Regions from separate parts of the Glutamicibacter endophyticus genome, predicted to be linked through region 1. Evidence: predicted binding sites of a transcription regulator. Region 1 holds the regulator's gene; the other holds the start of a gene.
What was found. Region 1 encodes Rex, which represses fermentation and respiration genes when NADH is low (regulators of the CRP and FNR family bind a similar motif). Its sites were predicted from a motif close to CTTGTGAANNNNTTCACAAG; they were not measured.
Positions count from the first base shown of each region.

Region 2: ACJD00_RS02165 (queuosine precursor transporter) is a predicted target of Rex. The motif match lies at 1,436-1,455, and genes of this name have one in related genera.

Region 1 is NZ_CP174200.1:2,592,395-2,595,797, reverse strand. It holds gene ACJD00_RS12130 (helix-turn-helix domain-containing protein) at 1-20, shown strand, start outside; gene ACJD00_RS12125 (30S ribosomal protein bS22) at 161-259, shown strand; gene ACJD00_RS12120 (HAD-IB family hydrolase) at 335-1,153, opposite strand; gene ACJD00_RS12115 (glutaredoxin family protein) at 1,214-1,459, shown strand; gene ACJD00_RS12110 (redox-sensing transcriptional repressor Rex) at 1,505-2,161, shown strand; gene ACJD00_RS12105 (DUF3824 domain-containing protein) at 2,251-3,024, opposite strand; gene ACJD00_RS12100 (histidine phosphatase family protein) at 3,196-3,403, shown strand, end outside.
Region 2 is NZ_CP174200.1:434,959-438,361, forward strand. It holds gene ACJD00_RS02155 (hypothetical protein) at 1-598, opposite strand, end outside; gene ACJD00_RS02160 (TetR/AcrR family transcriptional regulator) at 695-1,390, opposite strand; gene ACJD00_RS02165 (queuosine precursor transporter) at 1,722-2,429, shown strand; gene ACJD00_RS02170 (ABC transporter ATP-binding protein) at 2,496-3,194, shown strand; gene ACJD00_RS02175 (DUF6297 family protein) at 3,191-3,403, shown strand, end outside.

The DNA of each region.
Region 1 (3,403 bases):
CCGGTTCACTCGGACGATAGCCTCGCGGTGGTCAGAGCATGGCCGTACAGCGGGTAATCTATTAAGGAACGTTTAACGTCCGGTCAATCCCTGAAGACATCGCGGTTGCGGTTCTTGCCGTTAGGGGTTGGCGCATTAATTAGTTTGTGAGGAATCCACTATGGGCTCAGTTATTAAGAAGCGCCGCAAGCGCATGTCGAAGAAGAAGCACCGCAAGCTGCTTCGCAAGACCCGCCACCAGCGCCGCAACAAGAAGTAAATTCGCACTTCGCGAATTTGCCGTTGTGGCAATGTACGCCGCCGCGAGAGGATTTCCTCCGCGGCGGCGTGGTGTTTAAAGCTCCTCGTGGTGATTCCCACGTCGGGTGACCGAGCGCTTCGCGGCCCAGATGGCACCCAGGACCCCGGCAATGCGAAGTCCGACCCGGGCGGCGCGCTGACCGGTCCGAAAATCGTAGACCTGCCAGCCACAGCGTTTGGCGTAGCCGCGGAGCCGCCCGTCGGGATTAATCGCGACCGGATGGCCGACCGCTTCCAAGAGTGGAATGTCGTTATACGAATCAGAATAGGCCCACGAGCTCGACAGGCTAATCGAACGTTCGCGAGCCAAGCGACGCGCAGCCTCGGCCTTCTGCACCGCGTGCAGAATCGGCCCCTCAAGGGCGCCGGTGTACTGTCCGTCCTGTTGGGCCACCTGTGTACCCAAGGCTCCGGTGAGCCCTAGCCGACGGGCGATAACGGAGGCTACTTCATTGGGGGTGGCCGTCACCAGCCAGACTTCGCGTCCCACGGCCATATGCTGTTGGGCAATTGAGACGGTACCGGCCCAGAGTTTGGTGGCGATGAACTCGTCATAGATTTCCTCGCCGATGGCCTCCATATCAGCCACCGAGATGCGACGCACCATGGTCAGTGCGCGGTCACGAATCTTATCGATGTCGCCAAGGTGCTCGCCGCGTGCGGCAAACATCGTTTGTTTCAAGGCAAAGAAGAGGATCTCGCGCCAACGGAAGAAACGGCGTTGATGCATCTTCTTGGCCAGTGCGTAGAGGGAGGCTCCGCGCACCAAGGTGTTGTCGACATCGAAAAAGGCCGCGACGCGTTCTTGCGTCGCGGCACCGTCGTCCTCGGAAAACTGCTCGTGGGGCTCCATTTGTATCATCTTATTTCATTGTCGGTGTGCCTCGGGTATGAGACATGAGAACATTAGACGGTGACTTCTTCCCCGGAAATTCAACTGTTGGTGCGCTCCGGTTGCCACCTGTGCGCAGCGGCGCGCCAGACGGTGCACGAGGTAACGCAGGAACTTTCTTTGGAGTTCAGCGAGCTCGACATCGATGAGCATCCCGCACTGCTGGAACGTCACCATGAAGAGGTGCCGGTATTGCTCATCGACGGAGCGGTGCGCGACTTTTGGACGATCGATCCCGTTCGGTTACGTCGTCTGCTCACCAGATAGCCCTCGGCCGCTGCCGTCCTTCAGTTTTAGACCCGAAAGGTGTATGTGCCCGCCAACGATGCCCGCGCCCTACCCGAGGCGACTCTAAACCGCTTGACCCGTTACCTGCGCGCCCTGCGGGCCTTGCACGTGCGGGGGATTGAACGCACCAGTTCGGGGGTGCTGGCCACCGAGGCCGGCGTGAACCCCGCGATCCTGCGTAAAGACCTTTCACTCTTAGGTTCGTACGGCACACGGGGTGTGGGTTACGTAGTCAAGGATCTGGCCGACCACATTGAGCGGACCATGGGTTTGGATCACCCATGGAATGTCGCCATCATCGGTGCCGGTAACCTTGGGCGGGCCTTGAGCGGTTACGGCGGCTTTTCGAACCGCGGTTTCAATGTCAAAGCGCTACTGGATAGTTCCGCCGATCTGATCGGGACCCCGGTCGGTAAACTCCGCGTCCAACCGGTCGGCTCCTTATCTCGAGTCGTCGAAGACCTGGAAATCAACATGGCCGTGCTGGCGATCCCCTCCAGAGAAGCTCAGCAGCTGGTGGACGAGCTCGTGGAGGCCGGCGTGCGGAACATCCTGAGTTTCGCGCAAGGGGCGTTGACGGTTCCCGATACGGTGAGTTTGCGACGCGTGGATCTGTCCACGGAGCTTCAGATCCTTGCATACCACGCGGTACAACGTAGCGAAGAGGACACGGAGAAGTGAATCTTCGCGTTGCTCAGGTAGATTAATGGACTTCGGCCCCGAAACCCATGCTGGGTTTCGGGGCCGAAGTCCATGCCGAAGTGTGGTCTTTAGCGGAAACCAGCCCTGCGTGCCATCCGGCGCTGGCGAATGTAGTCGCTCGAGGGGCGCAACCAAGCGCACACCACGCCGGCAATGCCGGAGAGGATCGACGCGACGAACACCAGGTTCAACATGGTGCTATCGGCGGCCGAGGCGTAGAGGGCCACGACCGGGACGTAGATGAAGCCAAGCAGCGAGATGACGCCGAAGATCGTGGCGATAATGCGGAAAGCGTTGATGCCACGCCATACCAAGAAGCCCACCAAAAGGTAGAGCAACACCGAGATGATGGCGCCGGCCATAACCGAACCGGCGAGGGTGCTGTTCACGAGGGAAATGAACTGTTCCGGATTCTCCAAGAGCTGTCGCATCTCCTCGGTCTCCGGCGAGGAGCCGCTGGCTTCGAGTTGCATGCGCATCTGCTCTTCGAACATGCCCCACTCCGAACGGATCATATTGGTGATCAGTTCGCTTTGGACCAGTAAGAAGTTAGAGATTGCGCTGAGCACACCGGCGGCGGCAATGAAAATAAAGGCCAGGTTCAAGGTCATCGGGCGCTGCGTGGGCGGCTGGACCGGTGCATAGCCACCCTGCGATCCGTCCGAGGCCGAGTAGGCCATCGGCGCGCCATAGGCATTGGTATCACCCTGCGCGCCGGGCTGACCGTAAGGGTTCTCGCCATAAGGGTTCTGACCGTAGGGAGCCCCCGGCGTAGAGCCCGGGTTATAAGGCTGGCCTGGCTGGTTGGGGTCGTGCGGCTGATAAGGGTCGTTAGTACTCATGCGAATCTCCTGCGGTAGTTGGTGCTATCTCCAGCCTAATTGCCACGTCGCGGTACGTTGACCATCCCAAAGGATGGTTTTTACTTATGGGAATACCATGCAGGAGCTGTGAATACTTGATCACGGACACATTTGTCATCACCGGCCGTTAATGTTTGAGACACTGGAAGCATGCCACGATCGACCGTTCATTTGTTGCGCCATGGGGAAGTTTTTAACCCGGACAAAGTGCTCTACGGGCGGATTCCCGGTTATGGCTTGTCACCTCTGGGTTTTGAAATGGCTGATCGAGCCGGAGAGTATTTCGAAGCCAAGGCGGCGCAGGGAGCGAAGATCGTGCGACTGGTCGCATCGCCGCTCATCCGTGCTCAACAGACCG
Region 2 (3,403 bases), 1.4 Mb from region 1:
TGCTGATCGTCGTGGCCTTAGACCAACCCTCCGCAAGGTGTTCGGCGTGGTCTTCGGACGCAATTAAGAATATCCAAGGTAGGCCATGGGCAAAGGCCGACCCCGCAAAACTAGCGATAACTGCTCGCCGTGCGGTGTCGGGGTCACTGGGCGCGAAAAGATCGGGGTCCGAGATCAATCCGAACGTTGATCCATAATGCATCCGGCCGCGGGCCACGGGGCGATCGAAATCGGCAACCTCAACAACGTCGTAGTGATCCATGGGTGCTTCGAAGAGCACAGAGGTTTCAGCCAATTTCACGGACTGTTCCACGTCGGTTGGCTGTGCCGCCAGCAAGGTCATCGTGCTCAGCGGGGTGAAGCCCGCGCTACGCAAGGATTGCGTGTTGCCGTCGTTGCCGGGCCCTAGGAGAATGAGTCTGCGTACGTCGGCAGGCGGTGTCCAGTCCGCGGCCGGCCAGTAACGCAGAATTTCGGCGTCGTTACCGTCTTGATCTACGGAGCGGACCTGATCTTCGCCGGGAAAAGACGCGATGCGATCGCGCAGAAGCGCATAGGCGGCGGTCCATTCGGGAAGTTGCCGCACTGCTGTGCCCATGGTGTATCCAACTCCTTGCCGTGGTGGGAAAAGGGATCCTTCATTCAGACTCTACGCCCACCATGACCGAGCACAAGAAATGTGGTGAACCGTAGGTTACGAAGCCTTGGCCTGTAGTCGTTCGGAAGGATCGCGCTCTGCGGTCCCGGTGGTGGAATCCATGAGTTCCATGACATCCGTGAACAGCGAACGGACCACCGGCAGGCGGCAAAGCACGGCAAACTTTGCGATGACCGGCGCCAAGGCTATGGCCAACGCCCGGGAGCGGCGTTGCGTCTCGGAGGAGTCGTAGGCCCACACCGACATCAACTGGCGCGAAACGAGCCAGAGGAAACGCGGTAGATCCTTTCGGATGCCCAACGGCGGCAGGGGCCTGGCTTCGTCAACCACTTGACGCCATAACGCAAGTTCTATGCCCTCTCGCTGCGCGTCGGTCGCGTCCTGAGTCGCGGAACGCAGTACCTGCATAAAGGCCGGCCCGAAGTCGTGATAGGGGCGCATCACCTCGATCGCTTCCTTGAACACGATGCGAATATTGGCCTCAAGCGTATTGCCTTCGCCGAGCAACTCCTTGCATCGGCGATATTGCTCCGTGCGCAAATTCAGCAATAGGTGCCCCACGATCGCCTCTTTGGAGTCGAAGTAGTAGTACGCGTGAGACAACGAGACTCCGGCGCGCTGGGCAATAGTGCGCATGCTGGATTCGCGATAGCCGGACTCTGCGAAGCAGGTTAGGGCGGTATCCAACAGGTGCGCTCGAGTCGCTTTCCCTTTGGTGGTGCACGGCTGCATCCAAACTCCCTTTCCCGTGACTTTTCGTCTTCCCAGTCTAGCCATTTTTTGAACGCGTTCAAAAATTGCGCGTGGGCCACTGGAGTCCATGCGAACCGCATCACCGACCAAACCGATTGTTCAACTAGCTGGTGCGAAGAATACGTAGTGAGATGCTGAATTTGCGGTCTTTGACCTTTCAAATACCATTTGGGCGTGAAGCGCCTCACGGAAGCGTGTCTCGTACACCATGGGATACTTGGCAGGTAAGTGCTAATACAGCGGGAAGTGACTGACGCGAGCTTCGACTCGGCTCAATTCCTGGCGAACCACTTTGACAAGGACTTTTCTTATGGGCGTTGAAACCGCCATGCCGTCCGCGCGGCCTTCGCGGGCACGTTTTGCTACGCCGGGTTCGGCGTACTTCTCCACCTTGCTCACCCTCATGGGAGCGGTGGTGATTCTCTCCAACATCGGCGCCTCTAAGGGCGTGATCATCGGACCCCTGGTCACCGACGGCGGGTTCTTCCTGTTCCCGCTGGCCTACATCTTGGGCGATGTGATCTCCGAGGTGTACGGACTGAAGGCGGCGCGGCGCTCGATCATCACCACATTCGCTCTCGCGATTTTTGCCGTGGTGTGCTTCTGGATCATGATCCAGCTACCCGCGGCAGAGTTTTACGACGGCCAAGAAGCCCTTGAGCGCACGCTCGGACCGGTGTGGCAGATCGTTCTAGCCTCCGGACTGGGTTTCCTCGTCGGACAGCTCACCAATTCTTGGGTGCTGGTTCGGCTTAAGGAACGCTTTGGTGAGCGGGGTCTGATCGGTCGTCTGGTGGGATCCAGTGGCGTCGGGGAATTGCTGGATACGGTCATTTTCTGCTCGGTGGCCGCACCGGTTCTGGGGATTGCAGACGCAGGTACCTTCTTGAACTACGTTGTCGTCGGGTTCGTCTACAAGACGGCCGTTGAAGTCCTCTTCGTGCCAGTTACGGCGCTGGTTATCCGTTGGTTCAAGAAAGTCGAGCCCGGCTACAACGTTGAGCCCACTCAGCCTTAAGTCGTAGGACCGGTTCAGCACACCGAGCGACGTGTCACGCCCGCTCTCGTTGGTAGCGTGAGCGCTATGGATAGTACCGACGTAGCCCTGCGGCTCGATTCTTTGGAATTTGGCTACGCAGGACGCGCCTTGTGCGAACCGGTCACGGCGGTGCTGGAACCCGGAACCGGGTACGGCATCATCGGGAGCAACGGATCCGGTAAATCCACCCTGCTACGCACGATGGTTGGGGCTCAGCCAATGGTGGCAGGCGGCGTGTATTACCGCGGGGAGCCGTTACGGGAAGCCGACCGCATGGTGCGTGGGCAGGTCGCCGTTCAAATCGACGATGGCGCCTTCTTCGAAGAGCTGACCGTGGCCGAGCATCTGGAACTAGTGGCGCGCGGACATCGGGTAGCCCGCTGGGAACGGGCAGTCGAGCACGAACTGGAGTTTTTCGCCCTTGCCGATGTCGCCGAGCATTTGCCGGCCGAGTTATCTTCGGGGCAACGCCGCAGGCTTCTCTTGGCCTCGACCTTGGTACGTCCGGCAAGTTTGCTCATATTCGACGAGCCCGAGCAGCGTCTCGACTACCAAATTCGGCAACGGCTCTACCATCGACTGGCTGAGCTCCGCGATGCACGCGGGGTGGGGCTGCTAGTGGTGAGCCATGACCCGCAATTGATCCGCCAATCACTGCAGCAGGTGCTGCTGCTCGAGGGGCGAAGCATCCGGGCGCTCGACGCCGAATCCGGTGCCCGCTGGCTCGAAGGCCGAGTGTCATGACCGTCGCCAGCACAGACTTCGAGCCACAGGATATCTTCAGGCGTGCGCGCGCACGGCGCAGTACCCAGGAGCGTTTTGATCGCTTTTCCGACGGATATATCTGGGTCTTAGCCGTCCTGATTCTCTTCACCTATGCCGTATCGGCCAGCAACGCGGTGCTGTATGTTCTACAATCGGCCGCAGCAGATTCCGTCGTCCTGCCGACGGCG